2 regions of the Anaerobacillus sp. MEB173 genome follow, and region 1 is predicted to be linked to the other one. Evidence: predicted binding sites of a transcription regulator. Region 1 holds the regulator's gene; the other holds the start of a gene.
What was found. The regulator LexA, encoded in region 1, represses DNA repair genes until DNA is damaged. The targets are predictions, from matches to a motif close to CGAACATATGTTCG.
Positions count from the first base shown of each region.

Region 2: the regulator LexA is predicted to act here: its motif matches at 2,226-2,239, upstream of ACJ2A9_RS19565 (YolD-like family protein).

Region 1 covers NZ_JBJMAU010000003.1:33,717-42,308, forward strand. Annotated here, with positions in the region: gene ACJ2A9_RS07845 (ABC transporter transmembrane domain-containing protein) at 39-1,805, opposite strand; gene ACJ2A9_RS07850 (YneF family protein) at 1,936-2,148, opposite strand; gene sirA (sporulation inhibitor of replication protein SirA) at 2,380-2,814, opposite strand; gene tkt (transketolase) at 3,002-4,999, opposite strand; gene ACJ2A9_RS07865 (DUF896 domain-containing protein) at 5,126-5,359, opposite strand; gene ACJ2A9_RS07870 (YneB family resolvase-like protein) at 5,402-6,049, opposite strand; gene yneA (cell division suppressor protein YneA) at 6,057-6,350, opposite strand; gene lexA (transcriptional repressor LexA) at 6,499-7,125, shown strand; gene ACJ2A9_RS07885 (Hsp20/alpha crystallin family protein) at 7,247-7,708, shown strand; gene glnA (type I glutamate--ammonia ligase) at 7,761-8,592, opposite strand, start outside.
Region 2 covers NZ_JBJMAU010000016.1:23,703-32,294, reverse strand. Annotated here, with positions in the region: gene ACJ2A9_RS19575 (hypothetical protein) at 179-1,117, shown strand; gene ACJ2A9_RS19570 (hypothetical protein) at 1,300-1,533, opposite strand; gene ACJ2A9_RS19565 (YolD-like family protein) at 1,574-2,182, opposite strand; gene ACJ2A9_RS19560 (class D sortase) at 2,443-3,060, opposite strand; gene ACJ2A9_RS19555 (OmpL47-type beta-barrel domain-containing protein) at 3,076-5,388, opposite strand; gene ACJ2A9_RS19550 (DUF1801 domain-containing protein) at 5,665-6,033, opposite strand; gene ACJ2A9_RS19545 (SRPBCC family protein) at 6,114-6,557, opposite strand; gene ACJ2A9_RS19540 (hypothetical protein) at 6,818-7,951, opposite strand; gene ACJ2A9_RS19535 (replication-relaxation family protein) at 7,948-8,592, opposite strand, start outside.

The DNA of each region.
Region 1 (8,592 bases):
TCTCTTTTTGATTAAAAGAATGTTCAGGCGTGTCAACCTTAGTTTTCTCCATGACGATTACTCCCTTCCTCAATTAAGGACTGTAGCTGTTGTTTGTCATACATGCTTTTATACCAGCCATTTAATAATAGTAGTTCATCATGGTTACCCCGTTCGATAATCTCCCCTTGTTCAAGTACAAGAATAAGGTCAGCTTCCTTTACGGAGCTAAGTCTATGGGCCGTAATTATCGTTGTCTTCCCTTTTCGATTCTCTTTTAATGATCTTAAAATTTGTTCCTCTGTTTTAGCATCAACAGCTGATAAAGAGTCATCAAAAATAAGGATGTCAGGATCAATGATAAGCGCTCGAGCTATAGATATCCTTTGTTTTTGGCCACCCGATAAAGTAACTCCTCTCTCCCCGACAATTGTTTCATACCCTTGAGGGAATCGCAGAATATCTTTATGAATTGCAGCTAATTCTGCAGCCTCTTTTATATCATTAAAGGTAGCATCTTGTTTTGCAAATGCGATGTTATCAGCAATTGTTGCCGAAAAAAGAAAATGGTCTTGCGGAATATAACCAATTTTACTTCTCAATTTATCAAGTGGAAATTTGTTGATTGAGATATCTCCAATTAAAATCTTACCTTCATCAATATCATGCTCTCTCAAAAGTAATTTAACTAACGTTGTTTTCCCACTTCCAGTCTTACCGACAATCCCGAGCGTTGACCCTTGTTTTAAAGAAAATTCGATGTTTCTTAAAGACGGCTCTCTACTTCCCTCATATGAAAATGAACGTATTTGATAGGAAACATCACCGTTAGGCAGCTCTTCCACTGTATCAAAATCATCTTTAATATCTTGTTTTTCAGCTAATAAAGTTGAAACACGATTATACGAGGCGCGACCACGTTCTACGATATTAAATAACCACCCAAATGCAAGAAGTGGCCAAATCAACATGCCTAAATAAATTGTGAAGGACGTTAATTGTCCAATTGATAATTCTTCAGCAATAACAAATTTTGCTCCAAAGAAAATGCTTAAGAAAAATGAAAATCCTACAATTAGCGAAATCGTTGGATCAAATAACGCATCGATTTTTGCAACTGCAATATTTTTTTGAACAACATCTTCTGATTGTTGACGAAATGACTCCACTTCTTCATTTTCATAACCAAAGGCTTTTGTCACTCGAATACCAGACATGCTTTCATGTACTTTATCATTTAAGTTAGAAAATGAAGCTTGGGCTTGTGAAAAACGTTTATGTAGCAAGGATCCATAATAACTCGTTGCTAACGCCATCAAAGGCATTGGAATTAACGCAATAAGTGTGAGCTTCCAACTTATCGTCACTGCCATTGTAATAACAACAAAGCTCCCCATCGTGATGGAATCGACAAGGGTTAAGACGCCAAATCCTGCAGTTTGCTCGATAGCCCGTATATCATTCGTTGAATGAGCCATTAGATCGCCAATCCGACGGCGTTGATAAAAGTTAGCTGACATTTTTGTAAAGTGATCATAAAGGCGATTACGAAGCAGCCTTGCGAGTCGAATTGAGGCACCAAAAATCATAATTCGCCATAAATACCGCAAAACATATACGGTCACAGCTACGAGAAATAAAATACTAATCCACTTGTAAACAATGGAAGTTGTAATGGTTCTCTGTTCAATATGATCAACGATTACACCAACAATATAGGGGGGAAGTAATGAGAACAATGATACAAAAGCAAGAATAATAATCCCTGTACCATACCTCAACTTTTCTTGTTTAAAATACCATAATAAGTCAATAAATATTTTCATATTTTTCCTCTTTCATCGTACATTTGTTGGTACATATTACCATAGTGTAACGAATTTCAATTACAATGTCATTCTTACAGGGAAATACAATATAAAAAACACCCCAATAACGGAGTGCTTGTCTAACATATTACTTCATTTGATTATTCATTGCTTTCATCATTTGATTGATTTTCTTTTGCGAAGGGTTCATCCCCATTTGCATCATCATCACTCGAAGCATTTTTTCATTAATTGGGGGATTTTTCTTTAAATAAGACATCATCGTTTTGCGGGCAATGAAGAATCCGATCGCAGCACCAGCTAATAAAGATAGCACGCCCACAAGAATATACCAAAACATAATTCTTTTTCCTCCTTCATGTTGTTAAAACTAGTTTAACATGACTGTTACTCCGTTCAAAATTTACAATTAAACGAACCTAACTTATTATAACGCAAACACTTATTCTTTAAAAGTCTTTCTTTAAAATAGAGAGGGAAATTTATCAAATTTTGTTTTGGTATATGGTTCCTTGATAACAATGAGCAAGTGCAAATAATTTGAAAGCACTACTTCTTTTTTAAAATCCGGTCAAATTAATTCTGCTTGTTTTATCGGATTTAACCATCCGAATTTAAAGTTTTCAAAGTCCATTGCTAAAAAACGAGGGTCAATTTTACGTAAAGATTCAAAGAACATTGTCTCTGCCTCATACGTTCCTTCTGCTGTTAGAACGACATTTGTATCAAAAACGGTTAATTTAGCTTTACTCTGCTTTTTATCAATATAATGAGAGTGCAGGTAAAAGCTGTAATGAGTACTGTAACGTAACGTTTCATCCACAACTTGATGAACTAAAATCGTAGGTATGGGGCGAATAATATAATCAATTTGTTTTTTTACCAACGCCAATTGTTCTCCAGAAACGGTTTGACTTTCTAAAAACAAATGAAACAGTTTTGATTCTTTACCAAAATAATGATGGGCAATTTCTTTTTCCATTAAAAATATTTGATATTTCCTCATAGCCGTTCCCCCAAGTTTAAGATTCTTTCTTGTTAGTATAGTATACAAGCAAAAAAATGCTTGTCTGTTATTGGAGGGAAGATGCACTAGTTTTGTCGAATCAATAAAAAAACCTTTGTCTCCAATGAAGACAAAGGTTTTTGGAATTTATTCCACCTTAACGGGCACCACTGATGGAAGTTTCCCTTTAAAGCATTGCTTTTACTTTTGATACTATATTTTCAACAGTAAATCCATATTTCTCAATTAAAAGTTCTCCAGGAGCAGACGCACCAAATTCATCTATGGCTAATATATCACCTTGATCTCCTACATACTTATGCCAGCCTAAAGATGAACCCATTTCAATACCTAGTCGTGCTTTTACAGCCTTTGGAATCACGCTTTCCTTATATTCAGCACTTTGTTTCTCAAAACGGTCCCAGCTTGGCATACTTACAACTGAAGCATAAATGCCTTCTTTTTCAAGAGCTTGTTGTGCTTCCACCGCTAAAGGTACTTCAGATCCAGTCGCTAATAAAAGTGCAACTGCTTCACCTTTTGCTTTAGATACAACATAGGCACCTTTTTTTACACCTTCATAAGCATGCTGTGCAGTCCCTTCAAGTGTCATTAAATTTTGACGCGTTAATACTAATGCTGTCGGTTCATCTTTACTTTCTAACGCTACCTTCCAAGCAGCTATAGTTTCATTACTGTCACCAGGGCGGATAACAGAAAGACCAGGCATTGCACGCAGTGACTGCAATTGTTCAACTGGTTCATGTGTTGGACCATCCTCACCGACTGCAATACTATCATGAGTAAATACATACGTTACTGGCAGCTTCATTAATGCAGCCAAACGAATAGCCGGACGTAAATAATCAGAGAATACAAAGAATGTTGCACCGAATGCTTTTACCCCACCATGAAGTGCCATCCCGTTTAGTGCAGCTCCCATTGCAAACTCACGGACACCGAACCACACATTACGGCCACTATAATCTTCAGCATTATAGTTTGCTTCATCCTTGATTAACGTCTTGTTTGATGAAGCTAAATCGGCAGAACCTCCGAATAATTGCGGAACAGTCTTCGCAAAAGCATTGATTGCTTCTCCTGAAGAAGAGCGTGTCGCTACATTATCTTTGCCAGCTTCGTAAACTGGGACATTTGCATCCCATCCAGCAGGAAGCTCGTTATTTATCGCTGATCGTAGTTGCTTTGCAAGTTCAGGGTGTGCTTTCTCATAATCAGCAAATAAATCATTCCATTGCTGTTCTTTACTAGCACTTGCCTCCTTTAGAGTAGCAAAATGTTCAGCTACCTCCGCAGGAACATGAAAGTCTTCTTCAAACGTCCATTTATAAGCTTCTTTTGTCAGTTTTACTTCATCTAAACCTAATGGCGCACCATGTGATGCTGATTTACCGGATTTGTTCGGGGATCCGTATCCAATCACAGTTTTCACTTCAATAAGTGTCGGACGGCTTTCATCAGCTTTTGCTTCAGTAATTGCTTTTTCGATTGCTGCTAAGTCATTTCCATCTTCAACACGAATGACTTGCCAGCCATAAGCTTTATAGCGATCTTCTACACTCTCTGAGAATGATAAATTTAAATCACCATCAAGTGAAATATCATTTGAATCATAAAGGACAATTAATCGACCAAGCTTTAAATGTCCAGCAAGTGATGCTGCTTCAGCAGATACACCTTCCATAAGGTCACCGTCACCGCAAATACTATATGTATAATGATCTACAAGATTATAATTTTCTCGGTTATATATTGCAGCCATATGACGTTCTACCATTGCCATACCTACTGCCATAGCAACGCCTTGTCCAAGTGGGCCTGTTGTTGCATCTACACCTGGAGTATGACCAAACTCCGGGTGACCAGGTGTCTTACTTCCCCACTGACGGAAGTTTTTTAATTCTTCCATTGAAAGGTCATAACCTGTTAAATGTAAAAGACTGTATAGTAACGCTGAACCATGCCCAGCTGATAATACAAAACGGTCACGATTAAACCACTCTGGATTACTAGGATTGTGATTCATCACTTTTCCAAATAAAGTATAAGCCATAGGAGCAGCTCCCATTGGTAGCCCCGGATGCCCTGAATTTGCTTTTTCAATGCTATCAATTGATAGTGTACGAATTGTACTTACTGCTAATTGATCAATATCCACCGTCATATTGTTCATCCTTTCTGTCCACACATGAGTTTCATTCACGCTTTTCATCATATACTTTCTTTTTGTTTTTAACAAGCAATGTAGTTAAAATTTTTCTTGTTTTGTCAATTATTGATAAGAATAAATTTAATTTAATTTTCGACGTTTCTTACTCTCTTTTAATTTCTTAGGTGTGACATCCGTTCCTTTTTCATCGACTACTTTAATCGAGTGAAGTTGGTTTGTCATCGAAGATCTGAATTTAGAAATATATTCTGTTCGTAATTGCTTTTGCTCCGCTTCCTCTTCTTTTGTTAAGCGCTCTGTTTTTGCTTTGTTAGCGAGCTCATTTATTCTCGATATTTTTTCTTTTGACAGCATTAAGTTTCCTCCAATATAACAAAATTAATCAACTATACACTATCAATTTTCTTCAAGATTTTCAATGTATTCAGTATAACGACGATGAACAGTTGCTTTTGAAACATCGTAGCCAAACCCTCTTAATGTTGCCGCGATCTCATGGAATGTAAGTTTCATTTCACGCAGGCGAATAATTTCAGAGGTAGGAACCTTTTTTCGGTCGCGCCCGCCTTGATCATTATTTTTTAAATTTTCTAATGGGTTATACCCTTTTTTTACTGCTGCTCTCATTCCTCGTTTTATTTTCATGTTGTGAATTTTTCTTTGATACTCTTCTACAATACTTACAATTTCTAACACCATCGAATCTGTATCAGAAAGCTGTAATGTACCGTGATCATTAACAGTATATACGTTCGCTCCATATTTATGAATTTGGTGAAGGACTGCTATTTTGGTGTTCCCTCTTCCAAGTCGTGTATCGTCTTGTATTAATAAAGCTTGTGCTTTCTTCTCCTTTAAATCTAGAAGCACTTCTAAAATACCTTCCCGATCAATTTCATAGCCGCTTTCTCTTTCTTCAATTACTTTTATTACTGTCAAATCATGTTGGTGTGCTAATTTTATCAGTTCTTCTTTTTGTCTTTCTAAAGACGTTGTCTGCGTTTCTTTCTCTGTGCTTACTCGACAATAGATAATTGCGTTCATTAATTGTTTACTCCTTACTTGCTACTGGGATCATTAGCGTTTGACCAGGATATAGTTTATCTCGGTCAATTTTATTTACCTTTTCTACCCACCTGATCAACTCAGAAAATGTTAATCCCGTATCATACATTTCTCCAATAGACCACAATGTATCACCTTCCTTCACAATGACTTCTTGTGTAGGCAGGCTATTATATGAATTAGCTGAAACGACAATGGATGTCATCATCATGATAATAATGACGATAAAAATTACGATATACGATAAATCTTGTAAATTAGTAGATATTCTATTATTCAATGGTATCACCTCTTAGGAATGTTTGTTCGTATATTAATTATAAGAGGAACTTTTGTTCCCGTCAAGTGTTAGAACTTATGTTTGCTCAATGTTATTTTGCATGGTATACTATTTTTAAGAATAATTGATAAAGTGGGGTGCAACAAACATGGCACAACTATCAAAAAGACAACAAGATATTTTAGATTTTATTAAAGCCGAAGTAAAGAGAAAAGGGTACCCACCTTCTGTGAGAGAAATTGGGGAAGCAGTAGGTTTAGCCTCAAGCTCCACTGTACACGGTCACCTTTCTAGACTAGAGAAAAAAGGATTAATTCGCCGTGATCCAACAAAACCTCGAGCAATTGAAATATTAGATATATCAGATGAATCTTCTAAACAAGTTTCTGAGAGTATAACTGTTTACGTTCCTGTTGTTGGGAAAGTTACTGCCGGAGAACCAATTACTGCTATTGAAAATGTAGAAGAATACTTACCATTACCAGAACGACTCGTTTCTGATGACAAGGTCTTTATCCTTGTTATCGATGGAGACAGTATGATTGAAGCTGGAATCTACGATAAAGATATGGTAATCGTGAGACAGCAGCAAACAGCTAATAATGGTGATATTGTTGTAGCTATGACCGAGGAACACGAAGCAACTGTTAAACGTTTCTTTAAAGAAAAAGACTACATCCGGTTACAACCCGAAAACTCAACATTGGAACCTATCATTTTAAGTAATTGTACAATTTTAGGTAAGGTCATTGGCGTTTTTAGAACAATTCATTAATGTTAAGAAAAACACTAGATTTCGAAAATCTAGTGTTTTTCTATTTTGTAATAAAATGCCCACTCACATTCCTTACTTTTTCATACATTACAGAAAGAACATTTCAGAAGGTGGAATGAGTATGTCAAAAAAAGAGGATCGTCCACTTCCTAAACCTATGAAAGGGCTTATGGATGCAATTGATTCATTTTTTAGTCAGAATCAGGTACAAGATGTGATGCAATCTATTGATTCTTTTTTCCAACAGGGATTAACATGGCACTCAATTCCTGTCTACGTTTATGACATGGAATCTGAAATCGTTGTAGAAGCAGAATTACCGGGATATAATCGCAACGAAATAAAAATAGAATTCATTGATAGTTATTTAAAACTATCCATAAAACATAGTAAAGAACTGAATGATAAGAATAATAAAACCAATACTTTTCAAAAAAACAGATCATCAAGGAATACGGAACGAATGGTCTACTTACCACCTAATCTAATTACAAGAGCTGCTAAAGCTTCAATGGAAGACGGGCTTTTAACGATCAACATCCCTAAAAGAAGACCTCGACGTCAGACCATTGATATTGAATAACACAATTTCGATGCAAAGAAACCCTCAACATTTGTTGAGGGTTTTTAGTATTTTAATAAGTCGATAAGTATTGCTCGCGCTCCCAAGGGTGAACTTGTGTGCGGAACATATCCCATTCAATTTCTTTTGCTTCAACAAAGTGCTCTACTGCATGTTCACCTAGTGCGTTAATGATCACTTCGTCTTTTACTAAGTTATCAAGAGCTTCTTTTAATGTTGCTGGTAAGTCAGCGATACCTTCTTTTTCACGCTCTTCTTTACTCATTACATAAATATTACGATCAGTCGGAGCTGGAGGAGTTAATTTATTCTTAATTCCATCTAAACCAGCCGCAAGCATTACCGCCATTGCTAAATAAGGGTTTGCTGCTGGATCTGGGCTTCGAACTTCAACACGTGTACTTAATCCACGTGAAGACGGTATACGAATTAATGGACTACGGTTCTTCATAGACCATGCAACATAACATGGCGCTTCATAACCTGGAACTAAACGCTTGTATGAATTGACTGTTGGGTTTGTGATCGCTGTAAATGCTTCTGCGTGTTTTAAAATACCCGCAAGGAAATGCATAGCAGTTTCACTTAAACCTGTTTCAGTGCTTGGATCATAAAAGACATTTTCGTTACCTTTAAATAATGACATGTTCGCGTGCATTCCTGAACCATTCACACCAAATAAAGGTTTTGGCATAAAGGTAGCGTGAAGACCATGCTTACGAGCAATTGTTTTTACCACTAATTTAAATGTTTGAATATCATCACAGCTGCGAATTGCATCTGCATATTTAAAATCAATTTCATGTTGCCCTGGTGCAACCTCATGGTGCGATGCTTCCATTTCAAAGCCCATATCTTCAAGCTCAAGAACAATATCACGACGG
Region 2 (8,592 bases), on a different contig from region 1:
CTACCCCCTACTCAGTTTGGCTAATTTCCTTTCGTCTATTAATCTCAATTTATACAGGTTGAATTACTTTATTGGCCAATAAGTAATCTCTTTAACATTACTCCAGCCTGTAATCATTACACTGTGAATTCACTTTTTTCTAGAGGAGTAAAGATTAAAAGAGAAAAGAGGAACAGCAATGCCATTAACAGCAGAGCAAATAGATGAAATTAAAGCAAAATCTTTTTTAAACCATATTGATAAGCTTTGGATCAAAGAAAAGTACAATGTTTCGGTCAGAACTTCTGATCGAATAATAAAACGTCTAGGACTAACACATGCAAAAGAAAGAACAATCAATGTGCTTAAAGGGTATATTTCTGGTGAGCCAACTCGTAACTTGGCTCAGAATTATAATATGAGTGCCCAAAACGTTAGGCAGCTACTGAGGGTTCGTGGGATTGAACGAAGAAAGATCGGCAGTATGTACCGCGCCAATTTTAATTACTTCTCTGGAATAAATACGGGAGAAAAGGCATACTTTCTTGGTTTCGTCTATGCCGATGGGTGCCTTACTAAAAAAGGAACGTTAACTATTACTCTTGCAAAAAAAGACAAAGATATAATATTAAAATTTAAGGAAGCTATGGAGGCGGAGCACCCGATTCGTGAACATATTGCCAGAACGCGAGTAGGAGATTTCGAAGTGGTTTCACTAGATATTACTTCTCCTGAATTAGCAAAAGATTTAATGAGGTTTGGAGTTGTTCCAAAGAAAACTCATAAAATTACATTTCCAGAAAATCTAGATAGAAAGTTTTATAGTGATTTTATCAGGGGCTACGTTGACGGAGACGGGACCTTCTGCCTTGCAAAAAATAATCAGTACGCTATGGATATTGAGGGCACACAAGACTTTCTGGAATCCATTCGTAAAATACTACAATCCGAATTAGCTGTACCTGCAAGTGCGAAACTTTATGCACAAAACAAAAGCAACAACATTAGAAGACTCCAATTAAGAGGAAAAAACCAAGTCAAGACGGTGTTAAATTGGCTATATGAAGATTCAAAGATCCATTCAGATAGAAAATATACTAAGTATCTGAATATATGTAAGGGAAGTAAGAGAAACTAATATTATTTTTTTAAACATAACAGTTTAATAGTAATCACCATGGTGTGCCTTTCCCTTAATGTACAGCCCATTCGCCATCAAATCATTGACTAAAAAAGCTATAGACTGATAAACGTTGATTTTCAGTCTATAGCTAATTATCATTTTCTAGTACTCCTTGTTTTCCTATCTATAAAAAGTATTTACTCACCTTTCTTCATATAACGAAAACTAACCGTCACAATTATTCGCTCAAATTTCTTATCTTGGAAAACTACAAATAAATTTGTACAAGGAATATTCCAACGAGTTAATTTGTTTTTTTCTTCATCATAAGGTATAGAAAGCAGCTGTCGTCGTAGGCGTGATGTATCAATATTACGTAGTATGCAACGTCTTCTTGCATGGTCAGTGAAAACAAAAGTAAATCGTACCATCATCTTCTCCTTACGTTAAACATGGTCCTTATACAATTCCTTATAAAACTTCAACACCAACAACTTCCGAAATACTTATTTTTTCAACCCTATTATGCTCTGTCTTTATTTCTATTCTCTTATGTATTGGATCAACTTTAACAACTATCCCCCCTCGGTATTTTACGTTTCCCTTTTGATAAACTTTAAAAATAAGAGGTTTATGAGTTTCTAGACTGCTTCCTATTTGTCTATCAATCTCTTCGCATTCATATTCATCTAATACTGGTTTTTCAACCTTCTCTGCACTAATTTCCATTTGTTCTAGCATTTGACGATGTTCTGGAAGCATTAATGATGTCCATTTCTTTGTTCCCCTGTCCGCCTTCAACAAATCCTTTCTCTCCTTTACCTTATCGTCAAAGACTGTCATTTCCCAAGTCCTTATATCGTAAAAGCCTTGATCTATCAATTCTTTCTGACTATCTAAATAGTTTATTAGATCCTTAGGATAATGTGAGGTATTGTGATCAATTATGACCTTGTCATTTGGGCTATATAATAGGACAGAAAATAAGGAGCCTGTGTTAAAATCTACACCTGTAACATTCAGGTACGCTAATTGTTGCGGGAACCTTACTACGAACATTAACCGAAATCTATCAGTCATCCCTACCTCTCCTCTAGTTCAAAAGTATTGTTTTTATTTTATCAGAACATACGTTCCTTAACAATGCAGTTGTTGGAATTTATAGAAAAAAGAACTGTAGCAAAAATTCACTACAGTCCTTTTGTAATCCTTTTAATTTGAATAAATCATTATCATTTTTCTAAAATTAAATTACCATAATAAAGTTAAATTATAGCATTCCTAATTACAATGCCCCCCTGCTACTCTAGATATTTCACATCTACTTCAGAGGGTTTTTATTATTCAACTGACACTAAATCCGCTACCAATACATATCTTTGCGGAGCTGGACCAATAAAGGTAAAGGGGTAACATGTCGATACCGTTAATGTCGCTTTTGGCATAGATACAATCACTGTTCGATCATCACTATCAACGATTCTTACCTTTCGAACTTTATAGGTGAAAGTTCCGGCCGAAGTCTTTACTATCAACTCGTCATTTACCCCTACTTCTCCTAGTTTTCGAAAAACTGTGTCACGATGGCCCGCTAATACAGAGTTATCGTCGTGACCTGGCAAGACGCTTCCTGCGAAATGACCAACACCTTTTTCTAATTCATCTTCACTTGTTCCGTGAATAATCGGTAAAGCTGAGTCCAATTTTGGAATATATAACTCACCGATGTTCTCACCTATTTTAGGCGTTTCCGAATATAGAGCTTGTGTCTCGGATGATAGACTTTCTTTTATTGACGCTTTATCCCCTAGCTCATTTTCAGTTGGAGATGGAGTCTCACTACTACTGGCTGAAGCCATTATAAAACCTTTTTGGAACTTGATTGTATTTCCTATTACGACATATACACCTAAGCAAAAAAGGAGTATCGCTATAAATAGAAGAGAACATTTTTTCATTTGATGACCGCCCATCTATTTTGAATAACCACCTTTAGGTCTTTTAGTAACCTTTAAGAAAATATAAGCCCCCACGAACATCATTATTATACCCAACAGGATATTAAGTGGCATATTTGATGCTGTAACCGGCAATTTAGCTCCGTTTACAGTTTTTGGAGAATCTTCCTTCGCTTGAAGAGGTTCTATATAACCCTCATCACGGACTCCCTCTACCTGTTCTTCACTCGTGGTTTCGTTCAGTAACTCTTCAAGAGGTTTTTCTATTGGCTCATTTATTACAGGATTTTCAATGGTATCATTTTCTGTTGGTATGGCAGCAGCTAATACGATATCTCCAAGCATCTCGCCTTCAGGAGTAAGGATTTCGATTACTATATCTGAAGTAACCTTGTCCAACTTCATTAAATCTTCAATGGATACAATCTGTTCATTCGTTGAAATTTTCACTTCTACGGCTGTAATTTCTTTTAACCCATTCAAGTAATCCTTGAACTGTGGTAACTGTTCATTCTTTTTGGAAGGGTCCCATATAGGTAATAGGAAATTTTCTTCAAGGAGAGCTAACTCTTCCATTTTTACAGGGTCATACTGTATAAATCCTAAGATTTGTTCAATCTCTTCTCCCTGTAATCCTAAATTTCCTAACAATGTTTCTTCCTCAATCTTTTCTATCCCATTTATTTTCAGTTGAACAGTTTGTGCAGACTCCTTATTTCCAGCTCTGTCCACAGAATAGAAAGAAATTGTGTATTCTCCTTTACGAGTTAAAGTAATAGAATTTCCTACTCTGTAACTCTCTCCATTAATAGAATAAAAAGTGGTATAAATTCCGCTTAAATGATCTTCACCAGTCATTTGCAATGTAAACGCATCGTGCCATTCATCTGTTGCATTTGTCGTTGTGACTGGAGGCGTTTTATCTATTCGGACCATGTCCGTTTTCACATTTTCCTGGTTTCCTGACTTATCGACGCTATAAAAAGAGTAATTTATTATTCCTTCTTCGGATATTGTAAATGTATTCCCCTCAATTGGTAATGCATTTTCATCGTTTCCAAGAACATAGTACGTTTTATCAACGCCACTCTTGTCATCAGTGGCCGTAAGCTCAACTGTCACATCTTTATTCGTCCATGATGGGGTTGAACTAGTTGTTGTAACTGGTGCTTTAATATCATATAGCACTTCAAAGGAAACAGAATTAGATGGTTCAGATATTCTGAAAGAGTTACTTACTGCTCTAACAACGAACTCATGAAATCCAGTTTCTAAGTTATCAAGTTCAATGTTATTTCCAACAGTTGTTGTAAATAATACTTCTTGTCCATCGATTATTTCATATAAATGATAAAAATCAGCATTTCGAATGGTCCCCCATACTAATTTAGCAATTTGTCCATTGAAGGATTGCAATGATAATTCGGGCGTTCCCACTCCAGGATAAACAATTTCCGCACTAGTTTCAGCGGCATTAAGTGATAGTCCGAAACGATCGGAGAAAGAATATATTTTGAAGTGATGTGTACCTTCCGGTAAGTCTCTAACAGTCACACTTCTTGAAATTGTTTCAGTAAGTAAGACATCTTCCCCATTGATCACCTGATATACAGAATATTTTGTTGCATATTCAGCCGGATCCCATATCACTTTTACATCATCATCATTTTCAATAATAGTTCTGGCATTTGTAGGTTCCTGCATTTGCGGATGGATTAGTTGATGTGATACGGTACTAGATGAAAGAGATGTCCCATAACGATCGCTCACCGCAAAAACTTCAAAAACATAATCCCCTTCTGGCATATTGAGTAAGGCATGTTGTGTTATAGTTACAGTCTTTAAAAACTTCTGCTGACCCTCTACTATTTGGTAAACATCATAAGCTGTTGCATAATCTGATTTAGCCCAACTTATATATAATTCATTTCCATTTTGAACCGACACTTTTAAATCATTAGGTGCCTGCATTTCTGGGTAAATAACTTCTACTGTAACCGGATCTGACAGTCCAGACTCCACACCATTTACAACAGCTGTTACAGCATATTGATAGGTACCTTCTTCTAACCCATAGACATTGACTACATTATATTTCGTCTCACCCACTAAAATCTGTTGCCCATTTGTAATATCATACACCTTATGATTACTCGCTCCCGATACAGCAGTCCACTGAATCCGGTAATCTCCAGGAACAATTTCTGTAGCTCTTACATTTGTCGGTATTGTTGCTTCAGCAGCGAATACTTGAATCAAAGGTGAAAACAACTGCATCACTAACATGATGGTCATAACGAGTGAAACTTTACTCAGATGCTTGATCAATATGACTGATTCCCTCCCTTTTTTCATTAACATAATGATTATATGGAGGGGATTTACAGAAGTATATAGTGTTTTACTTCCAATAGTTTGTGGGAAGGTTAAAGATGTAAACCAATATTATTTTTGCGTCTATCATTCGGTATTTTGGTATTTCATTTATGTAAAATATGGCAGTATGTTTCCTCGAATAACAAAAAGCCAAAATATGCATTTTTAAAAAAAAGCACATTTTGGCACCTGTATAATTTCGATTGTTTCCTAAAACAACTCCTAAGGTTATTTCTCATTTAACCTCATTGCTTCTTGAATTAGTGTAGTGAAGGCTTCGGGTTGAACTTCTTCCATCTTTTTAAGTCTAATGTACCTCAATGCTTTTCCTGTACCCTGTAATAACTTATTAACATCTTTATCTTGGAGTACATTCCCTCTATGAAATCCAAGATTAACATGCTTTTTGGCAGTTTGAATATAACACACTAATCCATTATACGAATAATTAGGCATTGACCATTTAAACTCTTCTTTAAGTTCTGGCGAAGAATTTAGAATGATATTTCTTAAAGTAGCTGTAATGTTTTGAATATCTTCCGGTAATTCCAAAATAAACTGATTAACCTCTTCAATCTCTCTTATCTTATCAACCATAAATTATCTCCTTTAAAAAATGGCTCATAGTAATACTACTTCAAGTAACTGAACCATCCATTATATCTTTTTAGTTTTCATTAAATTTCAGCTGCTTTTTTTACACGTTCTAAAAATTTAACCACTACTTTTTCAGAAGCAAACAATAAAAATAATCTCACAAACCACTTTAAAGGGCGATTGGTCACTGTGTATTTAAAGGACGTCTTATGCTCATTAATTTTATTTAATTCATATAAAGCTGTTATTTCAAACATATTAGCAAGTTTAAAACCTACTTTTAGCTTTTTCTTATTAGGTGCATTGGAATATTCTAATGTTTCTACATCATACTCTTCTATGCGTTTTCCTTCTTTATATTTTTGACGATATACACTTCCAACCACTTCATCAGTTATTTTAATTGGCTTATGCTCAACTACTTGAGGCATGATTTTTTGCATATTCTCGATAGAACCATCAAAAAGTACCCACACTTGTTCTATTGGAGCATCTATTTCTATATCTTTTGCCCATTGTTTCATCTGAAAAGCACCTCTATCAAATTTTTCTAAACAAAACCTACATATACGTTTTGATTTCAATTATAATAAAAATTCTCCATTTTATGTATCAAAGCCTTATTTATTTGATTATCTCTTTACTCTTAAACTATTTTCCTTATACCTATTATAAAACAAAGGAACAGCCTTAGCTGTTCCCAATTTTGCATATTGACATGAGCAGTCGTTAATCATCACTAAAAATATACGGAGCAAAATCTATAATCAAATAAGGCACTCAATTAGAACTTTCTTGGAAATATCCTACGCAATCCTTTTAAAGGCCTTTTGAGAAATTTACTTTCTTCTAACTCTTGTTTTTGTTTTTCTACAGCTTCCTTTGCTAACCTATAGTCTCTTGTGAACAGCTCCTCAATCCATGGCGTGTACTTGCTGGTGTAAACCGGTCCATTAGTATCTATACTTTGATTAGTACCTGCACTTTCAGCTTCTTTCATCATACCTTCTGTAACTGCATTTTCAGTCGATTTATATTTACTTGTACCTATATCAATAGAATCCTGCTTCGAAGCAGTTGATCCTTCCTTCTCATTTAGCATCGTTTGAATCAATTCATGTTCAAGGAGATTTTTGTTATATAACTCTTGTAAGCTTTGTTTGTTATAACCCTCAACCTTAATGGAAAAACAATAAGGACCTAATCCCTCAATAGCAGCATTAATAATCGTTTGCCAAAAATGATCATTTTCGTAAGGTAATTTTTCTTCAATGTCAGTAATAATATAAATTCCGCAGACTGGAATAGGCTTATTTTGTTTCAATTGGTGTTCCAAATAGCCTCTGTAATCTTGGAAAATACTTAGTATCTCAGCTTTTCCAACAGTACTTCTTACAATTTCAATCGCAAAAGATTGATTTCCTAGGCTTTTAGTGAACTCGCCATATGGTTTTATCTTTTTTTGAATATGCTCATTATTTTCAACAGTTTGATAACGTTTAACACAATAGAATTGATTTCTTACGTAAAATCCAGAATTTATTAATTTGATTGCAATATCAACAAACATCATATGATTATCAAGGTCGTGATTTTTTGGCTTTAAAACACCTTCTTTAAAATCACCACAAATTTTATCAAAACCAGCAAAAGGATGACGAGGATTCACTTGAAAGCTTTTATTTATAAAATTTATTCCTTTTTGTGTGAGCCAATGAAGCTTAGAATTATTCGGAAGACAAGCATTCGAGTATATAAAGCCCTCATTTCTCAGCTCAACTATATATCTAGATATCTTTGTCTTTTGATTTTTTAGCTTCCCATCATTGGGACCGTAAATTAAATAACTTAGGTGTTCATTTGTTAATCCGCAGAGCTTAAATATATATAATAGGATTTGTTTTTTTATATTTGTCATAATTTTTTCCCCTTTGAATAAAAACCTCCCCAGCCAAAACCTTTATGTTTGTTCTGTTGCTCTTCTGCTTCCCTTAAGATTCTCTCTTTTTCTTGCTGTTTTTTCAGTTCAGCATCCCTTTCAAAACGCTTTGTAAGAAAATCTATATCATCATTTCCCTCTTTTTTCTGAATTTCTGTGTGTTGCTGCACATTACTTGAAGGAAAATTGTTTTTTTCCGGAATTGTAATGCCTAGTTTGGTAATAATGTCACTTTGTTGAAGCAAGAGATTCTTCAAATTCACCTTGTTCTCCGTCCGGTTAATAATAATTACTGGGATTAACCAGCAGTAGCTTTGTAAACCTTTACTTGCAGCTTCAAAAATAGACTTAATACGTCGATCATTTTCAATTGTTAAGGTTGATGGTTTACATACAAACAGAATTCCTGCCCAGGGAAGTGGTTTATTTTTAGTTCTATATTCATCAAATAATCTCCTATAGTTGTTAAATTTCGATATTAATGCTTCAGTACGCTCGCTTCCTGTATCTATTTCAATGCTATAAATCCGATTATTCTCTGACAAATATTCACCATCTGGTCTTACTTTTCCCTTCTCAATAGTAGAATGATAGGCATCTTGTCGCAGATATTCATATTC